DNA from 2 places in the Streptomyces sp. NPDC007872 genome. Region 2 is predicted to be linked to the other one. Evidence: riboswitches for the same ligand, from Rfam matches in the RefSeq annotation. Region 2 holds a riboswitch; the other holds the start of a gene.
The links. A riboswitch is a leader RNA that binds a small molecule or an ion and turns the genes downstream of it on or off. The one in region 2 is predicted to bind cobalamin.
Positions count from the first base shown of each region.

Region 1: another riboswitch for cobalamin. It lies ahead of ACFYNX_RS14250 (acyl-CoA thioesterase); the one in region 2 lies ahead of metE (5-methyltetrahydropteroyltriglutamate--homocysteine S-methyltransferase).

Region 1 covers NZ_JBIAEA010000003.1:829,516-839,271, reverse strand. The annotation lists gene ACFYNX_RS14255 (PP2C family protein-serine/threonine phosphatase) at 1-1,426, opposite strand, end outside; gene ACFYNX_RS14250 (acyl-CoA thioesterase) at 1,625-2,077, opposite strand; cobalamin riboswitch at 2,127-2,346, opposite strand; gene ACFYNX_RS14245 (aldo/keto reductase) at 2,490-3,317, opposite strand; gene ACFYNX_RS14240 (NAD-dependent succinate-semialdehyde dehydrogenase) at 3,466-4,881, opposite strand; partial or broken gene ACFYNX_RS14235 (GlxA family transcriptional regulator) at 5,077-5,543, opposite strand; partial or broken gene ACFYNX_RS14230 (MBL fold metallo-hydrolase) at 5,534-5,809, shown strand; gene ACFYNX_RS14225 (alpha/beta hydrolase family protein) at 5,907-6,956, opposite strand; gene ACFYNX_RS14220 (GNAT family N-acetyltransferase) at 7,073-7,729, shown strand; gene ACFYNX_RS14215 (PaaX family transcriptional regulator C-terminal domain-containing protein) at 7,726-8,631, shown strand; gene ACFYNX_RS14210 (APC family permease) at 8,663-9,756, opposite strand, start outside.
Region 2 covers NZ_JBIAEA010000007.1:432,501-442,256, forward strand. The annotation lists gene aceA (isocitrate lyase) at 1-850, shown strand, start outside; gene aceB (malate synthase A) at 946-2,553, shown strand; gene ACFYNX_RS25915 (3-hydroxybutyryl-CoA dehydrogenase) at 2,550-3,476, shown strand; cobalamin riboswitch at 3,783-4,002, shown strand; gene metE (5-methyltetrahydropteroyltriglutamate--homocysteine S-methyltransferase) at 4,167-6,485, shown strand; gene ACFYNX_RS25925 (VOC family protein) at 6,540-6,926, opposite strand; gene ACFYNX_RS25930 (metalloregulator ArsR/SmtB family transcription factor) at 6,923-7,216, opposite strand; gene ACFYNX_RS25935 (radical SAM protein) at 7,392-8,678, shown strand; gene ACFYNX_RS25940 (ABC transporter ATP-binding protein) at 8,591-9,475, opposite strand; gene ACFYNX_RS25945 (FecCD family ABC transporter permease) at 9,538-9,756, opposite strand, start outside.

The DNA.
Region 1 (9,756 bases), on a different contig from region 2:
CGAGGACGCCGACGAACGCGGTGACGAACCGCGCGCTCTGCCGCTGCGCGGTCAGCACGCTGTTGAGGCGGCGCAGCGCCTCACCGGGCGGCACCTTGTCCTCCAGCAGGACGCGCAGGGTGTGCCGGGCCAGGCCGGTCAGCGCCGCGGCCTCGGCGCCCCGGCCGCACACGTCCCCGACGAAGAGGGCCAGCGCGCCGTCCCGGCGCACCACGGCGTCGTAGAAGTCGCCGCCCACCTCCAGGGAGTCGTCGGCCACCTCGTAGGCCGCGGTCAGCTCGGCTCCGGGCCAGTCGGGCAGCGCGTCCGGCAGCAGGTGCCGCTGGAGCTGCTCGGTGTTGCGGCGGCGCTGTTCGTAGGCGGTGGTGGTGTCGATGGCCAGTGCCGCCCGGCCGGCCAGGTCGTCCAGCACCCGCAGGTCGACGATCTCGCGCTCGGGGCGGTGGTAGACGAACGTCAGCGTGCCCAGCAGCTTCCCCCGGGCCCGCAGCGGGCTGATGCTCACGGCCCGCACGTTCCGGCCCGGTCCTTCGCCGTGCGGCCCGAACGGGGACGCCTTCAGGGACTCGCCCGCGATCAGGGTGCCGTGCGGCCGGTCCGCCGCGGCTCGCAGGGCCTCGTCCAGCCACGGGTCGTCCGCGGCCACGCCGCGCAGCCAGGGCTGCACGGCCGCCGCCACGTGCACGGTGGCGACCGGCGACAGCCCGCCGTCCGGCCGGCGCAGGTGCACCACGCAGGCCTCCGCGACCGCCGGTACGGCGAGCCGGGCGATGCGCTCCAGCGTCTCCGGCGCGTCGAGGGTGGCGTCCATCTGGAGGGACGCCTCGGCCAAGAACGCCTCTTCGACCCGACGGCGTTCCGCGGCCCTGTGCTCCAGCACCCTCCGGTTGCCGGCCACCAGGACCTCGCTCACCTGGAGCAGCCGCGTCGGCAGGGAGGGACCGGCATCCTGTCGGCGGCTCAGCCCCAGCGAGAAGGACGCCCAGTCGCCGCCCCCGAGCGAGAAGCGGGCCTCCAGGGCCCACCGCGCCCCCGCCTCGGCCAGCAGCGCCGCCTCGGGAGCGAACTCCTCGTCGGCCGCGGTGAGGTCGTGCTCGTACAGCCGCACCGGCGCGCGGCCCCCGGCGCCCTCTCCGTCCTCGGCGGGCGGCCGGGAGGACACGGTCCGCACACTGCCGGGGCGAGGGGTCGTGGTGGCCGCCGTCGCGGCGCCGTCGGCCGTCAGCCGCCGGACGTACCGCAGGTCGCGGCCGTCCCACCTGCTTCCTGCGACGGCGACCACGGCCCGCTCCGCCAGCATCAGGGCGTAGATGTGCCGGGCCATGTCCGTGATGTCCTCGGCGTCCTGCGCGGCTTGCCACATGCGGTGCAGACCGGCGGACCAGCTCTCGGGGTCCACGCCGGTCGCACCCTCGACTCGCCCCACGGTCTCCTCGTTCGCGTTCGCCGTACTGGTCGGGGCTCACGCCCGCCGTCCGGGACCGGATCTCGGGGACTCCGGACGGGCGGCACGTCCCAGCGTACGTCGTCGCCGCGCCCCGGGCGGAAGCCGGGCGGCCGCGCGACTCCGCGGTGGTCCCGGCGCCGCCGCCCGGCCGGGGGAGGGCCGGTTCCGCCCGTCCCGTCAGGACGGGCCGGGCAGCGGTGCGTCCAGGGCGGGCACCGGACGCGGGGTGCCGTCGGCGTCCACGGCGACGAAGGTCAGGAAGGCGGTGGCGACCTCGGTGGCGGGGCCGGTGCTGTTCCAGCGCTCGGAGGTCACGCGGACTCCGACCGTCATCGACGTCCGCCCGGCGCGCTCGAGCCCCGCCTCGACGCTGAGCAGGTCCCCGGCCCGTACGGGGGCGAGGAAGGTCATCCGGTCGACGGAGACGGTGACGGCCGGGCCGTCGGCGTGCCGCCCGGCGGCCGCCGCCGCGGCGTCGTCGATGAGCTTCATCATCACGCCGCCGTGGATGGTGCCGTAGAGGTTGGTGTCGTGCTCGCTCATGATGTGGGCGAGAACCACCCGGGAGTCGTCCGGCGTCTTGGCGGGACGGGGGGCGGGGGCAGGGCTGATGACGGTGGGATCGGCCACGTCAACTCTCCTTCGCGAGTCGCGGCAGGGCTGTTCCGCGCGCACGGGGTGGGGCGCGCGGGCAGCGGGCAGGTCTTCGGACTCGCGGGCACGTCGCGCTGTACGCGACTCCTACTGGCCGTCGCTTCCCAGACCCTTCCCGGGCCCAGTGCGTATGACGGCGGTCGTTCCCACTCACCGCTGCGGGGCAGTCCCGGATTCCCACCGGGTTCCCTCTTACGACGCGTCCCGCCTGGCGGACGGGGCGAACCAGCTACGCGACCAGCCTACGCGGCACTCCACGGAGCGCGGACACTCGTGTGCGAGAGGCCGCCTCCGGAGCATCCCGGCCTTCCGCCGCGGGCCTCGTCCGCCGCCGGGAGGCACGCGCCGTGGGGAGCGGGGCCGGGGCCGTCACCCGGGCGGTGTGTGCTCAGCCGTTGAACCGGTCGGGGTCCGGGCCGGTGCGCTCGTCGCGGTTCAGCGCGGAGATCTCGCCCATGTCGCCCTCCGTGAGCTCGAAGTCGAAGAGGTCGAAGTTCTCCGCCATGCGCTCCGGGGACGACGACTTGGGGAAGACGACGTCCCCGCGCTGCAGGTGCCAGCGCAGGGTCACCTGTGCCGTCGACTTGCCGAGCCGGTCCGCGATGCCCTGGATCACCGGGTCGCCGAGCACCTTGCCCTGGGCGATCGGCGACCACGCCTCCGTGGCGATCCCGTGCTCGGAGCCGAAGGCCCGTACGACGTCCTGGGTGAGGTACGGGTGCGCTTCGACCTGGTTGACGGCCGGCACCACCACGCTGTCCTCGAGGAGCCGGCGCAGGTGCGACGGCTGGAAGTTCGACACCCCGATCGCCCTGGCCCGCCCGGAGCGGTAGATCTCCTCCATCGCCTTCCAGGTCTCCACGAAGTCGCCCCGGCCGGGCAGGGGCCAGTGGACGAGGAAGAGGTCCAGACGGTCCAGGCCCAGCTCCTCCATCGTTCCGTCGAAGGCCTTGAGCGCGTCGTCGTACGCGTGGGCGTCGTTGTTCAGCTTGCTGGTCACGAAGACGTCGCCGCGGTCGAGGCCCGAGTCCCGGACCGCCTGGCCGACCTGCTTCTCGTTGCCGTACATCTGCGCCGTGTCGATGTGGCGGTACCCGGCCTCCAGGGCCGCCAGGGTCTTCTCGCGCGTCTCCTCCGGCGGGATCTGGAAGGTGCCGAAGCCCAACTGGGGGATCCGTACGCCGTTGTTGAGGGTGAGCTCCGGTACTGCGGACACCGTGTGTCTCCTTGTTCGTCGGGGTTCGTAGGGGGTTCGTCGGGGTTCGTCGGGGTTCGTCGGGCGTTCGTCGAGTGCTCTTCGGTGTGCGACGAGGGGCGCCGTACGGCACCGGCCGGTCTTCCTCCGGCATCGGTGCCGACTCGGTTCAGCCGGCGATGCCGCCCAGCTCCGCGTCGGGGGGCAGGACGCGCACCAGCTTGCGGTTGACGAACTCCCGCATGCCGAGTGCGGAGAGCTCGCGTCCGTAACCGGAACGCTTGATGCCGCCGAAGGGCAGGTCGGGCCGCGTGGAGGTCGGGTGGTTGACCCAGACCATGCCGGTCTCCACCCGCTCGGCGACCCGGCGGCCGCGTTCCACGTCCGCGCAGAAGACGGAACCGCCCAGACCGTACTGGCTGTCGTTGGCGAGGGCGACCGCCTCGTCCTCGTCGGCCACCCGGTGGATCACGGCGGCGGGACCGAAGAGCTCCTCCGCGTAGGCGCGCATCCCGGGCTTGACGCCGGTGAGGATCGTCGGTTCGACGAAGGCGCCCGGACGGTCGATCCGGCGGCCGCCGGTGACGAGCTCGGCCCCCTGCTCCACCGTCTCGCCGATCTGTTCGACCAGGCCGACGGCCGCCTGCTCCGACGAGAGGGGGCCCAGGGTGGTCGCCTCGTCCGCCGGGTCGCCGGGCACCAGCGCCTCGAACGCGCGGCGCATTCCCCCGACGAAGTCGTCGTAGACCTCGTCGAGGACGATGAACCGCTTCGACGCCACGCAGCTCTGTCCGGTGTTCGCCATCCGGCCGGCCACCGCGGCGCCGATCGTGCGCTCCAGGTTCTCGCCGTCCAGGACGATGAAGGCGTCGCTGCCGCCCAGTTCCAGCAGGCTCGGCTTCATGTTGCGTCCGGCCCGCTCGGCGACCTGGGCACCCGCCCGCTCGCTGCCTGTCAGCGACACTCCCCGGACGACCGGGCTGTCGATGACGCGCGAGATCTCGTCGTGGCTCACGAACAGGTTGGTGTACGTGCCCGGGGGAGCCCCCGCGTCGCGGAACACCGTCTCCAGGGCCAGCGCGGACTGCGGACAGATCCCGGCGTGCTTGACGAGGACGGTGTTGCCGAGGACCAGGTTCGGGCCGGCGAAGCGCACCACCTGGTAGTACGGGAAGTTCCACGGCATCACGCCGAGGAGGACGCCGAGCGGCTCGTCGACGAGGTACGCCTCTCCCTCCTCGACGTCCAGGGGCTCGTTCGCCGCGAAGCCGGGCCCGTGCTCGGCGTAGTACGACAGGATCGAGGCCGCGAGGTCCACCTCGCCGCGGGCCTCCGCGATCAGCTTGCCCATCTCCTCGGTGAGGAGCCGGGCCAGCGGCTCCCTGCGCTCCCGCATCAGCCCGGCCGCCCGCCCGAGCACCGCGGCCCGATCCGCGATCGGCCGCCTCCGCCACGCCTCAAAGGCGTGACCTGCGGTTTCGAGGACGGAGTCGACCTCCTCGCCTTCGATCACCGGGAACTCCGCGAGGGTCTCCCCGGTGTACGGGCTGACAGTGGCGAACGGGCTCTTGCGCTGCTCCGACATGGAAGCTCCAGTACGGGCGGGTCGGGACACGGGACACGGAAGATGGGGAACGCGACGGTCCATGCGGAATGCCGCGTTCCTTCACTTCCGCCCTGCTACCCGACAAGGGGAGCAGAAAACAATGTAAAACGGATTAAAGGCTCTTTTTCTCGTGGTGGGGCCCATAGGGCCGCGCGGCTCTTCCCGCCCGCTCCGTCACGGCGTGTTCGTGAAGGCGCGGCGGTAGGCGCGGGGCGGCACTCCCCGGCGGCGTACGAACTGTTCGCGCAGGACGGTCGCGCTTCCGTAGCCGACGCGGCGGGCGATCTCCTCGACCGGCAGGTCCGTGGTCTCCAGGAGCCCCTCGGCGCCGCTCAGGCGCGGGCTCCGCACCCAGGCGTGCGGGGTGGTGCCGGTCGCGGCGGCGAAGCGGCGGGCGAAGGACCGTTTGCTCATCAGGGCGCGCCGGGCCAGTTCCGCGACCGGAAGCGGCTGGTGGAGGTTCTCGCGGGCCCGCGCGAGGACCTCGGCGAGGCGTTCGTCGCGGCAGTCCTCGGGGGCGGGGCGGCCAGGTACTGCGCCTGCCCGCCGTCGCGGTGGGAGGGCAGCACCACGTCCCGGGCGACGGCGTTGGCCATCGCGGCCCCGTGCTCCCGCCTCAGCAGGTGAAGGCAGAGGTCGAAGGGGCTACGAACTCACCCCGTCGCTGCGGCTGATCCGCACTCCGGGCCACAGTCCCGAGGACATCACGCTGCTGGCGGGCACGGAGTCGGGCGTGGTCGCCTTCGCCGGTGACCTGTGGTGGCACGCGAACGGCCCGGCGGACGATCCCGTGGCTCCCGACCGCGAGGTGCTGCGCGCCTCCCGGCTCCGGGTGCCGGCCGCCGCGGACCTGATCGTCCCCGGCCACGGCGGCCCGTTCGGGGCCGACGACACCGTGCCGCGCTGAGAACCGCCCGTACGCGCCGCGGAGTCGCGGTCGAACCGGTGCGGCGGCGCGCGAACCGGGGCGGGCGACGGCGTCCCCGTACCGCGGGCCGCGCACCTCACCCCTCCGGCGTCGTTCTGCCGCCGGAGTCCGGTCGCCGGACGAACCGGGCCTGGTCCGCGAGGAACCCGCCGGTGTAGAGCCGGCGGGGGGCGAGGACGGCGGTCAGCGTCAGGCGCAGGTCCGAGTTCTCCACCTCGTGGTCGACCAGGGAGTGCGTGGCGTTCGGATAGCGCGCCACCGTCAGGGAGGACGCCGGCAGGACCTCGCGGTAGACGGCTTCGGTCTCGCCGACGTCCACGTTGACGTCGTGACCGGCCAGCACCAGGAGCAGCGGTGTACCGGCCATGGCCCGCAGGTCGGCGGTCGCGTCCGACCGGTGGTTCCTGGCGACGAACGCCCACCGGGCCTCCGTCATGCCCTCCGCGTCGCCGAGTGCGGCCCGGTACGCGGCGAAGGAGGCCCTCCTCCCGAGCAGGGCCAGGGTGACCTCGCGGCGCCGCAGCGCCGCCTCCCTCTCCCGGTCGCTCGCGCCGTCCCGGTCCAGTTCGGCGAGGAGGTTGTAGCGGCCCTGCCGCAGCCAGTTGACGGCCGGGGAGACGGCGATGACGAACCGCAGCCGCCGGTCCCGCGCGGCGACCTTGGGCAGCACCCAGCCGGCCTGGCTCGCTCCCCACAGGCCGATGCGGCGGCCGTCGACGTCCGGCCTGCCGCGGGCCCACCTCACGGCGGCCAGCGTCTCCTCGGCCCGGTCCTCCATGCTCTGGTCCAGCCAGTCGCCCTCCGATCCCCCGACACCGGGTTTGTCGAACGACAGCGACGCGTATCCGGCGCGGGCGAAGGACTCCCACAACGGCCGGTAGAACGTCTCGTGCGTCGCGTCGACCGGCCCGTCGCCGTGGACGAACACCACCAGCCCGAAGGGGCCGGGACCCCGGTCGGGCCGGGCCAGCACCCCTTGGAGCAGCCTTCCCCCGTGCCGCAGCGACACCTTCTCCTCGCGCAGCGCGTAGGTGTTCTGCCACACCACCCCGGTGAGCCCCGCGGCCGCCACCAGGACGCACGCCATCACCCACGCCGTCCAGCGCCACCCGCGCCGTTTCGGCATCCGGAATCCCATGAACACACATCCTCCCCAAGAGCGTTCACCTTGATAACGATCGTTGCTAGCATGAACGTATGAGAGGCGATCGCACAAGGCGATCCCCTGGCGGGAGGAGCGGCATGGAGGCGACGGAGCGGGAAGGACCGGCGGTGGAAAACGGAGGGGTGGTGGTGCGCCGGGGCGTTCCCGGCGGCGCCGAAGAACGGGTGGCGGCCCTCTACTGGGAGGCGTTCGGCCGCAAGCTGGCCCCCGCGCTCGGCCCGCCCGGGAAGGGGCGCGCGTTCATCGCCGCCCACCTCGACCACGACCGGGGCATCGTCGCGCTCGCCGGCGGCCGGGTGGTCGGTGTGGCGGGCCACCGGCTCGGCGGCCGGGCGCTGACCGGCGGCGGCGCGAGGGACGTCGTGGCCGCCTACGGAGTCTTCCGCGGCCTGCCCCGACTGGCGGTCCTCGCCCTGTTCGAACGGGCCCCCGCCGCCGGTGAACTCGTCATGGACGGGATCGCCGTCGACGCGGCGTACCGGGGGCGGGGCATCGGCGGCCTCCTCCTCACGGAGACGGCGGCCCTCGCCGCCGACCACGGCTGCCACCGCATCCGTCTGGACGTCATCGACACCAACCCCCGCGCCCGGGCACTGTACGAACGGCACGGCTTCACCGGTCACCGCACCGAGCGGACCCCCTACCTGCGGGACCTGATGGGTTTCGGCGCGGTCACCACCATGCACCGCCCGGTCACCCCGGCGGACGCGACCGGCGGGCGGAAGGCGCGATGACCGACACCACCCGCCCCGGCGGCCCGACCGAGCGGCCCGAGATCCCCACCCGGCTGGTCGTCCACGCCCTGGTCCGCGAGGACGGCACCGTGGACGCCGACCAGCTCTACGCCGTCGCCGGCCTGCTCGGCATGAGCGACCAGCAGATCAGGCTCTGCGTCAAACGCCTCGTCGACGAAGGCCGGTTCACCCGGGAGGGCCGCGGCCGCAAGGCCACGCTCCGCGCCGTGGCCGACGTCACCGGATCCCTCGCGCCCGACGCCGCCCACGTCCGCCACGCCTACCGGCAGGACGCGGGCCACAGCCCCTGGGACGGCACCTGGCACCTGTTCGCCTTCGCCGTCCCCGAAGCGCGCCGCACCGCCCGCGACGCGCTGCGCGAACACCTGCTCCGCCTCGGCGCCGCATCGGTCCAGAACGGCCTGTACGTCACCGCGAACCCCGTCACCGAACTCGTCGAGGCCCACGCCCGGCACCTCGGCGTCATCGACGCCCTCACCCGTCTCACCACGACGGACCTGAGCGTCGGGGGCGTCACCGAACCCCGCGCACTGGCCGCCGCGCTGTGGCCGCTCACCGAGATCGCCCGACGGTACGACCGCCTCGCGGCCTTCGCCGAAGCCTGCCTGACCGGGCTCGCCGGAGAACCGGGCCCCTCCGGCGCCGAGCGGCTCACCACGGCCGTCGAACTCGCCGTCCACTTCACCGCGGCGATGGAGCCCGATCCCCTCCTGCCGCCGGAACTGCTGCCCCGGCCCTGGCCCGGGGCGCGCGCCCGCGGCCTGGCGGCCACCTGCTGGAACCGTCTGCGCGAAACCGGGCCCGACGAGACCAACACCCCCCGCCTGTTCGCCCTCTACTCCGACGCGGTGCGCCCGGCGGGAGGCGAGGCGTCGGCGTGACCCCGGGGCGCCCTGCCGCCCCCCCGCCCCTTCAGGCCTTCGCGTCCCCCTCCGCCTCCGGGCGGCGGCGCCGCTTCGCCGCGACCACGGCGAGGACCACCGCCAGGGCGAGGACCACCGAACCGCGCAGCCACACCTCCGCCTCGACCTGGGTGGCGAGCAGCACGCAGGAGGCGGCGCCGAGGACGGGCAGGACGGTCGGGGCCCGGAAGTGGTCCGGCTCGCCCGGGTCGGAACGCAGCACGAGGACGGCCGCGTTGACGATCAGGAAGACCACCAGGAGCAGCAGCACCAGGGTGGACGCCAGAGTGGCGACGCTGCCGGTCAGGGCAAGCAGGAGGGCGGGGGCGGTGGTGGCGGCGATCGCCGCCCAGGGGGTGCGGCGGCCGGGCAGCACCCGGGTCAGCGCGGCGGGCAGCAGCCCGTCGCGTGCCATCCCGTACGCCAGGCGCGAGGCCATGATGCCGGTGAGCAGCGCCCCGTTGGCGACGGCGACCAGGGCGACGGCGCTGAACAGCCGCAGGGGGACGCCACCGGCCTCGCGGACGACCTCCAGGAGGGGGCCGCTGGAGGAGGCGAGGACACCGGTGGGCACGGTGACCGAGGCGGCGACGCCCACCAGGACGTAGACGGCCCCGGCGGTGGCGAGCGCCGCGAACAGGGCACGGGGGTAGGAGCGCCGGGGGTCCCGGGTCTCCTCGGCGACGTTCACCGAGGTCTCGAAGCCGACGAAGGAGTAGAAGGCCAGGACGGAGCCGCTCAGCACGGCCGCCGCGGCGCCCTTCTCCGGCGTGCCGAGCCGGAGCAGGCGCCCCGGATCGCCCTCCCCGCGCAGCACCAGCCAGGCACCGAGCACCACGACGACCACCAGGCCGCCGACCTCGACCACGGTGGCGACGGCGTTGGCGCGGGTCGACTCCTCGATGCCCCGCGCGTTGACCAGGGCCAGCAGCACCAGGAAGACCACGGCCACCAGCGCGACGGGCAGGGTGACGAACGCGCCCAGGTAGTCGCCCGCGAAGCCGCGGGCGAGCGCGGCGACCGACACGACGCCGGCCGCCAGCATGGAGAACCCCGCGACGAATCCCACCGCCGGGCCGAACGCCCGCGTGGCGTAGTGGGAGG
Region 2 (9,756 bases):
GCTCGCGCCGATCGTCGCCGACGCCGAGGCCGGGTTCGGCGGTCCGCTGAACGCCTTCGAGCTGACCAAGGCGATGATCGCCGCCGGTGCGGCGGGCATCCACTACGAGGACCAGCTCGCCTCGGAGAAGAAGTGCGGCCACCTCGGCGGCAAGGTGCTCGTGCCCACCTCGCAGCACGTCCGCACCCTCAACGCGGCCCGGCTCGCCGCCGACATCGCCGGCACCCCGACCCTGATCATCGCCCGCACCGACGCCCTCGCCGCCACCCTGCTCACCAGCGACATCGATGAGCGCGACGCCCCCTTCGTCACCGGCGAGCGCACCGCCGAGGGCTTCTACCACGTCCAGAACGGCATGGGCCCCGTCATCGCCCGCGGCCTGGCCTACGCCCCGTACGCCGACCTCATCTGGGTCGAGACCGGCACCCCGGACCTGGCGCAGGCCCGCGAGTTCGCCGAGGCGATCCACGCCGAGCACCCCGACCGGATGCTGGCGTACAACTGCTCGCCGTCCTTCAACTGGAAGGCGGCCCTGGACGACGACCAGATCGCCAAGTTCCAGCGTGAACTGGGTGCCATGGGCTACAAGTTCCAGTTCATCACCCTGGCCGGCTTCCACTCGCTCAACCACGGCATGTTCGACCTGGCCCGCGGCTACGCGGAGCACGGCATGACCGCGTACGTGGACCTCCAGGAGCGCGAGTTCGCCGCGCAGGAGCACGGCTTCACCGCCGTCAAGCACCAGCGCGAGGTCGGCACCGGCTACTTCGACCTGGTCTCCACCGCCGTCAACCCCACCTCCTCCACGACCGCGCTCGCCGGGTCCACGGAGGAGGAGCAGTTCCACTAGGGCCTCCCGCGCCGCGGGGGCGGGTGTCCACGTCACCCGTCCCCGCACCCCTCCCCGCACCACCCCGCTCCTCCGCTCCCCCTCAGGAGACACCGATGACCACCAGCGCCGTCCCGACCCGCCAGGTCCGCGTGCTCGCGGCCCCGGGCGACCGCCACGACGAGATCCTCACCGCCGACGCCCTGGACTTCGTCGGCCGTCTCGCCACCGCCTTCACCGAGCGCCGGCGGTGGCTCCTGAAGGAGCGGCGCCGGCAGGCCATCCGGCTCGCCACCGGCTCGCCGCTCGACTTCCCGCTCACGACCTCCGCCGTGCGCGCCGACCCGGGCTGGCGGATCGCCCCGCCCGCGCCCGGACTGGCCGACCGCCGGGTGGAGATCACCGGCCCGCCGGAGCGGCGGGCGGCCGTCGACGCGCTCAACTCCGGTGCCCGTGTGTGGATGGCGGACTTCGAGGACGCCACCGCGCCCACCTGGGAGAACGTGATCGGGGGGCAGATCGTCCTGCTCGACGCGATCGGACGGCGCCTGGACTTCACCACCGACGAGGGCCGGGAGTACCGGCTCCGCGAGGGCCGGCTCCCCACGATCGTGGTCCAGCCGCGCGGCTGGCACCTCGACGAGGAGCACCTGGAATTCGACGGCGGCCCGGTGCCGGCCGCGCTCGTCGACTTCGGCCTGTACTTCTTCCACTGCGCCCGGCGGCAGATCGACGCCGGGTACGGCCCGTACTTCTACCTCCCCAAGCTGGAGAACCGGTACGAGGCGCGCCTCTGGAACGACGTGTTCCTCCTGGCCCAGGAGCTCCTGGACGTCCCCCGGGGCACCGTCCGCGCCACCGTCCTCGTCGAGACGATCACGGCCGCGTTCGAGATGGAGGAGATCCTGCACGAGCTGCGGGAGCACAGCTCCGGGCTCAACGCGGGCCGCTGGGACTACCTGTTCAGCCTGATCAAGACGTTCGGCCACCGCTCCGACTTCCTGCTGCCCGACCGGGCGAAGGTGACGATGACGGCGCCGTTCATGCGGGCGTACACCGAGCTGCTCGTGCGGACCTGCCACCGGCGCGGCGCCCACGCGATCGGCGCCATGGCCGCCCAGGTCCCCGCCGGGGACCCGGCGGCGCACGAGGCCGTGCTCGCCGCGGTCCGCCTGGACAAGGAGCGGGAGGCGGAGGACGGCTTCGACGGCTCGTGGGTGGCCCACCCGGGTCTGGTGCCGGTCTGCCGCGAGGTCTTCGACGGGGTCCTCGGGGATCGCCCGCACCAGCTCGACCGGACCCGCGAGGACGTGCGGGTGACGCCCGGGGACCTGCTCGCGGTGCGGCGGATCGGCGGCCCGCCGACCGAGGAGGGGGTCCGCGCCAACATCGCCGTGGTGCTGCGCTACTACGACGCCTGGATCCGGGGCCGGGGCGCCGTCGCCCTGGACGGTCTGGTGGAGGACGCCGCGACCGCCGAGATCGCCCGCGTCCAGATCTGGCAGTGGCTCCGGCGCCGGGTCCTGGAGCGCGACACCGTCCTGGAACTGCTCGACCGGGAACTGGCCGCGCTCGGCGCCGAGTTCCCCTGGGCGGCGCTCGACGAGGTGCGGGAGCTCTTCGAGAGCACCGCGCTCGCCGCCGAACTGCCCCTCTTCTTCACCCCGGAGGCGTACTCCCGCCACCTCGTCCGGACCGTCGCGACCGCGGACGTGACGGTGTGAGCGGCGGCGCGGGGGCCGGTACGGGTCCCGGTCCGGGCGGCGGCATCCGGCGCGTCGGGGTCGTGGGCGGCGGGCAGATGGGCGCGGGCATCGCGGAGGTGTGCGCGCGGGCCGGGCTCTCCACCGTGATCTGCGAGGCCGACCGCCCGGCGGCGCGCGCCGCCCGCGAGCGCGTCGCCGTCTCCCTCGAACGGGCCGTCCGGCGCGGCAAGCTGGACCGCCCCTCCGCCGAGGCGGCGCTCGACCGGATCACGGCCACCGCCGAACTGTCCGACCTCGCGGACCGGCAGCTCGTCGTCGAGGCGGTCGTCGAGGACGCCGCCGTCAAGACCCGGGTGTTCACCGCGCTCGACAAGATCGTCACCGACCCGGCGGCGGTCCTCGCCACCAACACCTCCTCCCTGCCCGTCATGCGGCTCGGCATGGCCACCGAGCACGCCGACCGGGTCGTGGGGCTGCACTTCTTCAACCCCGTGCCCGTGCTGCCGCTCGTGGAGATCGTCACGACCCTCCACACCTCGGCGGCGACGACGGCCGCGGTGACGGAGTTCGCCACCGTGACCCTGGGCAAGACCGCCATCGGCTCCCGCGACCGGGCCGGGTTCGTCGTCAACGCCCTGCTCGTCCCGTACCTGTTGTCCGCGATCCGGATGACGGAGTCGGGCTTCGCCACCGCCGCGGACGTCGACCGCGGCATGGAGCTGGGCTGCGCCCACCCGATGGGGCCGCTGCGGCTGGCGGACCTGATCGGGCTCGACACGGTCGCCTCCATCGCGGACTCGCTGTACGAGGAGTTCAAGGAGCCGCTGTACGCCCCGCCGCCGCTGCTCCTGCGGATGGTGGAGGCGGGGCTGCTCGGCCGGAAGACCGGCCGGGGGTTCCACGTGTACGACCGGGCGGAGACGCCCGGACGGCCGGTCTGAGGGGACCGGCGCCCGCCGCCGGGGAAGGGGCCCGGTCGAAGGGCCCCGGGAGAGGACCCGGCGGCGGTACGGCGAGGGGCCGGGGACGGGTGGTGCCGTCCCCGGCCCCGCTGCCGTGCGCCCGCCCCGCGTGCCCCACGCCCCGCTGCCGTGCGCCCGCCGCACGCGCCCGCCCCGTCCGTCCACCCCGAACGTCCGTCCCCCACGCCCCGCGCCTCCCGCCCGCCCGGCCGGTCGTTCACCCGCACGTCCCATCCCCTCGTCCGAATGGCGAGATACCCGCCCCCGCTCCCGGGGCGGACCCCGTAGTCTGGCCGGGCAACTGGTTCGCCCCGTCCGCCAGGCGGGACGCGTCGTAAGAGGGAACCCGGTGGGAATCCGGGACTGCCCCGCAGCGGTGAGTGGGAACGACCGCCGTCATACGCACTGGGCCCGGGAAGGGTCTGGGAAGCGACGGCCAGTAGGAGTCGCGTACAGCGCGACGTGCCCGCGAGTCCGAAGACCTGCCCGTTGCCCGCACGCGGACGATTCCGCGCGCGGACATCCCGGTGACCTCGAGGGCGGGTCGGCGTACACACCGACGGACGACCGCGCCCCGTCGCGCGCACCCGTACCGTCCGGTCCGTCGCCCCTTCGCGTCCTCGTCCCGTCCCCGGGACCTCAGGGATTCATCTCGCGAAGGAGATCTCCGTGACCACGAAGTCCGCAGCCGCGGCAGCACGGGCCACCGTGTACGGCCACCCCCGTCAGGGCCGGGACCGGGAGCTGAAGAAGGCGATCGAGGGCTACTGGAAGGGCCGCGTCACCGCCGGCGCCCTCCGGTCCACCGCCGCCGAACTGCGCCGCACGCACTGGCGGCAGCTCGCCGACGCCGGCGTCCACGAGGTGCCGACCGGCGACTTCTCGTACTACGACCACGTCCTGGACACCACCGTCATGGTGGGCGCGATCCCGGCCCGGCACCGCGAGGCCGTCGCCGCCGACGCGCTGGACGGCTACTTCGCCATGGCGCGCGGCACCCAGGACGTCGCTCCGCTGGAGATGACGAAGTGGTTCGACACCAACTACCACTACCTGGTGCCGGAGCTGGGCCCGGACACGGTCTTCTCGGCCGACTCCTCGAAGCAGGTCGCGGAGCTGAGGGAGGCCCTCGCCCTGGAGCTGACGGCCCGTCCGGTCCTCGTCGGACCCGTCACCTACCTGCTGCTCGCCAAGCCCGCGCCCGGCGCGGCCGCCGGCTTCGACCCGCTGACCCTGCTCGACCGGCTCCTGCCGGTGTACGCGGAGGTCCTCGCCGACCTGCGCGCGGCCGGCGCCGAGTGGGTGCAGCTCGACGAGCCCGCGCTCGTCCAGGACCGGACCCCGGCCGAGCTGAACGCCGCCGCGCGCGCCTACCGCGACCTCGGCGCGCTCACCGACCGGCCCCGGCTCCTCGTCGCCTCGTACTTCGACCGGCTCGGCGACGCCCTGCCCGTCCTGGCCGAGGCGCCCGTCGAGGGCCTCGCGCTCGACTTCACCGGCCCGGCCGCCGCCCACCTGGAGGGGCTCGCCGCCGTCGGCGGACTGCCCGGGAAGCGGCTCGTCGCCGGTGTGGTGGACGGGCGCAACATCTGGGTCAACGACCTGGAGAAGTCGCTGGCCACCCTCGGCACCCTCCTCGGCCTGGCCGACCGGGTCGACGTCTCCGCCTCCTGCTCCCTGCTCCACGTGCCGCTCGACGCGGCGGCCGAGAAGGACGTCGACCCGCAGATCCTGCGCTGGCTCTCCTTCGCGAAGCAGAAGACCGCCGAGATCACGACGCTGGCCAGGGGCCTGTCGCGGGGAACCGACGCGATCGCCGGCGAACTGGCCGCCAACCGCGCCGCCCTCGCCTCCCGCGCCGGCTCCCCCATCACCCGGAACCCGGCCGTGCGGGCCCGCGCCGGGGCCGTCACCGGGGCCGACGCCCGCCGCTCGCAGCCGTACGCCGAGCGGGCCGCCGCCCAGCGCGCCCACCTGGGCCTCCCGCTGCTCCCGACCACCACCATCGGCTCCTTCCCGCAGACCGACGAGCTGCGCGCGGCCCGCGCCGACCTGCGGGCCGGCCGGACCGACACGGCCGGGTACGAGGAGCGGATCAGGAACGAGATCCGGGAGGTGGTCGCGTACCAGGAGAAGACCGGTGTCGACGTCCTGGTGCACGGCGAGCCCGAGCGCAACGACATGGTGCAGTACTTCGCCGAGCAGCTCGACGGCTACCTCGCCACCCGGCACGGCTGGGTCCAGTCGTACGGCACCCGATACGTCCGCCCGCCGATCCTGGCCGGTGACATCTCGCGGCCCGAGCCGATGACGGTGCGCTGGACCTCGTACGCCCAGTCCCTCACGTCCAAGCCCGTCAAGGGGATGCTGACGGGCCCCGTCACCATGCTCGCCTGGTCGTTCGTCCGCGACGACCAGCCGCTGGGCGAGACCGCCCGGCAGGTCGCCCTCGCCCTGCGCGACGAGGTGAACGACCTGGAGGCGGCCGGCACCTCCGTCATCCAGGTGGACGAACCGGCGCTGCGCGAGACGCTGCCGCTGCGGGCCGCCGACCGCCCGGCGTACCTCGACTGGGCGACGGAGGCGTTCCGCCTGGCCACCGGCGGGGTGCGGCCGGACACCCAGATCCACACCCACATGTGCTACGCCGAGTTCGGGGACGTCGTCCAGGCGATCGACGACCTCGACGCCGACGTCATCAGCCTGGAGGCGGCCCGCTCCCACATGCAGGTGGCCCGGGAGCTCGCCGCCCACGGCTATCCGCGCGAGGCCGGCCCCGGCGTCTGGGACATCCACTCGCCCCGGGTGCCGAGCGCCGGGGAGGCGGCCGCCCTGCTGCGCACCGGCCTGGAGGCCATCCCCGCCGAGCGGCTGTGGGTCAACCCGGACTGCGGTCTGAAGACCCGCGCCTGGCCGGAGACCCGGGCCTCCCTGGAGAACCTGGTCGCCGCCGCCCGCACCGTGCGGGAGGAGCTGTCCGGCTCGTGACGGCGTCCGCCGCCGGGTCCGGGGCCGCGCGCCCCGGACCCGGCGGTCCGGGCCTCAGACGCGCTGGGCGATCTGGATCAGGTTGCCGCAGGTGTCGTCGAGGACGGCGGTGACGACCGGGCCCATGTCCACGGGCTCCTGGGTGAAGCGGACCCCGAGCCCGCTCAGCCGGGCGAACTCGGCGCGCACGTCCTCCACGGCGAAGGAGGCGGCCGGGATGCCGTCCCCGGCCAGGGCGTCCTTGTACGGTTTGACGGCCGGGTGGGCGTCGGGCTCCAGGAGCAGTTCGGTGCCGTCGGGGTCCTCCGGCGAGACCACGGTCAGCCAGCGGTGCTCCCCGATCGGGACCTCCTCCTTCTTCACGAAGCCCAGCACGTCGGTGTAGAAGCGCAGGGCCTTGTCCTGGTCGTCGACGAAGACGCTGGACAGGTGGATCCTCATGGCGTGTTCTCCGGCTTCTCCGGCACGAGCCATCGCGTCGCGATGCGCTCCAGCGGTTCGGTGTTCAGGTCGTGGAACTTGTAGCGCCCCTCGCGCCGCGTGACGACGAGGCCCGCGGCTTCGAGGACGGCGAGGTGCTGACTGACAGCCTGCCGGGACATGCCGAGGCCGTGCCGGGAGGCCAGTCGGGCGCATATCTCGAACAGGGACTGGCCGCTCCGTTCGACGAGCCCGTCGAGGATGAGCCTGCGGGTCGGGTCGGCCAGCGCCTTGAAAACGTCGTCCGTCACCCCGCCAGCATAGGCAAGCATTCACTTGCCTATCAAGTCGAGCGGCCCCGGCCGCCCCGTCACCGCTACGCGCGCGTAGCGTGGGGTACACGTCGGCTCCAAGAGCCCCCTCACCTCCGGAGACCCGCCTGTGTCCAGCGTCGCACCCACCCGCACGTCCGTCGTGGAGTCCCTCATGGAGCGCTTCCCGGGGATTCCCCGGGAGGCCGTGCTCAAGGAGGACCTGCTGCGCGGCGGGGTCGCCTTCGACCCCGCCGCCCTGTCCGGCAACGAAGGGGGCGAGGTGAAGCCGAAGTCGTACTTCATCTTCTCCTTCGACCACCGGACGCTGCCGGAGCTCGGGGAGGCGGCGCTGAACCGCCCGCCGGAGGAGATCGTGCTGACCGGCGGCCCGTACGGGCTGCGGCGCACGGTGGTGTCGGTGCGGGTCAACCCGTCCTCGCCGTACCGGGTCGCGCCGGGCGAGGACGGGGCGCTCGCCCTCTTCCTGGACGGGGCGCGGATCGCGGACGTCGGTCTGCCGCCGATGCCGGAGTACTACCGGCACCCGCTGTCGAACGGCAAGTCCGTGATGGAGGTGGCGCCGACGATCCAGTGGGGCTACCTGATCTACCTGACGGTCTTCCGGGTGTGCCAGTACTTCGGTGCCAAGGAGGAGTGCCAGTACTGCGACATCAACCACAACTGGCGCCAGCACAAGGCGGCGGGCCGCCCGTACACCGGGGTGAAGCCGGTGGACGAGGTCCTGGAGGCCCTGGAGATCATCGACCGGCACGACACGGCCCGCGCGTCGACCGCCTACACCCTGACGGGCGGGGCCGTCACCTCGAAGGTCGGCGGGAAGGACGAGGCCGACTTCTACGGGCAGTACGCGCAGGCCATCGAGGAGCGCTTCCCCGGCCGCTGGATCGGCAAGGTCGTCGCGCAGGCCCTGCCCAAGGAGGACGTGCGGCGCTTCCACGACTACGGCATCCGGATCTACCACCCGAACTACGAGGTGTGGGACCGGCGCCTGTTCGAGCTGTACTGCCCCGGCAAGGAGCGCTACATCGGCCGGGACGAGTGGCACCGCCGGATCCTGGACTCGGCGGAGGTCTTCGGGCCGCGCAACGTCATCCCGAACTTCGTCGCCGGGGTCGAGATGGCGCGCCCCTCGGGCTTCCTGACCGTGGACGAGGCCATCGCCTCCACCCGGGAGGGCCTGCGGTTCTTCATGTCGCGCGGGATCACGCCCCGGTTCACCACCTGGTGCCCGGAGCCGACGACGCCGCTGGGCCGCGAGAACCCGGACGGCGCCCCGCTCGAATACCACCTGCGGCTCCTGGAGGCGTACACGGAGACGCTCCGGGAGAACGACCTCACCGCCCCGCCCGGCTACGGTCCGGCCGGTCCCGGCCGCGCGGTGTTCTCGGTCAGCTCCTTCATGGACGCGCTGACGCCGGAGCCCGGCGAAGGGGAGTGAGGGGGCCCGGCGGTCCCCAGGAAGCGGACGTGGGGGCGGCCGCCGGGGTCCGGCCGGGTCACGACGCTCCTGACCCGGTAGACGTCCGCGATCAGCTCCTCGGTGAGCACCTCGTCCGGCGTGCCGCCGGCCACCACGCGGCCGCCGGAGAGGACCACGAGCCGCTCGCAGTACATCGCCGCGAGGTTCAGGTCGTGCAGAGCGACGACGGCGGTGAGGCGCAGTCCGGCGACGAGCTCCAGGAGGTCGAGCTGGTGCTGGACGTCCAGGTGGTTGGTGGGTTCGTCGAGGAGGAGCTCGCGCGGCTCCTGGGCGAGGGCGCGGGCGATCTGGACGCGCTGGCGCTCGCCGCCGGAGAGGGTCCGCCAGGGCTGGCGGGCGCGGTCGGCGAGCCCGGTGCGGGCGAGGGCGGAGCGGACGGCGGCCTCGTCCGCCGCCGAGGGCGGGGTCCAGGCCCTGCGGTGCGGGACGCGGCCGAGGCGCACGACGTCGACGACGGTCAGGTCGGTCTGGGTGTCGGACTGCTGCTCGACCGTGGCGAGGCGCCGGGCGACGGTCCTGCGGCCGAGTCCGGACAGCGGCTCGCCGTCGAGGGTGACGACCCCGGAGTCGGGGGCGAGGACGCCGGCGAGCAGGCGCAGGAGCGTGGACTTGCCGGAGCCGTTGGGGCCGAGGAGGCCGGTGACGGTGCCGGGGACCGGGGCGATGCCGACGCCGTCGAGGACGAGGGTGCCGCCGGCGGTGCGCGAGACCCGGTCGGCGCGCAGGCCTTCCGTCCCGGGGGGCGTCGGGATCATCGCGTGCTCCTCGTGCTTCGTGTGCCTCACGTGCTTCGTGTGCCTCACGTGCTTCGTGCGCCTCACGTGCTTCGTGCGCTTCGCGTGCGGTAGAGGACGAGGACGAAGGCCGGTACGCCGACCAGCGAGGTGACCACGCCCACCGGGACCTCCTGGGGGTCGAGGACGGTACGGGCGAGGGTGTCGGCCCAGACCAGGAAGACCGCTCCGGCCAGGGCGGTGACCGGCAGGAGCCGGGCGTGTCCGGGGCCCGCGAGGGCGCGGGCGGCGTGCGGCAGGAC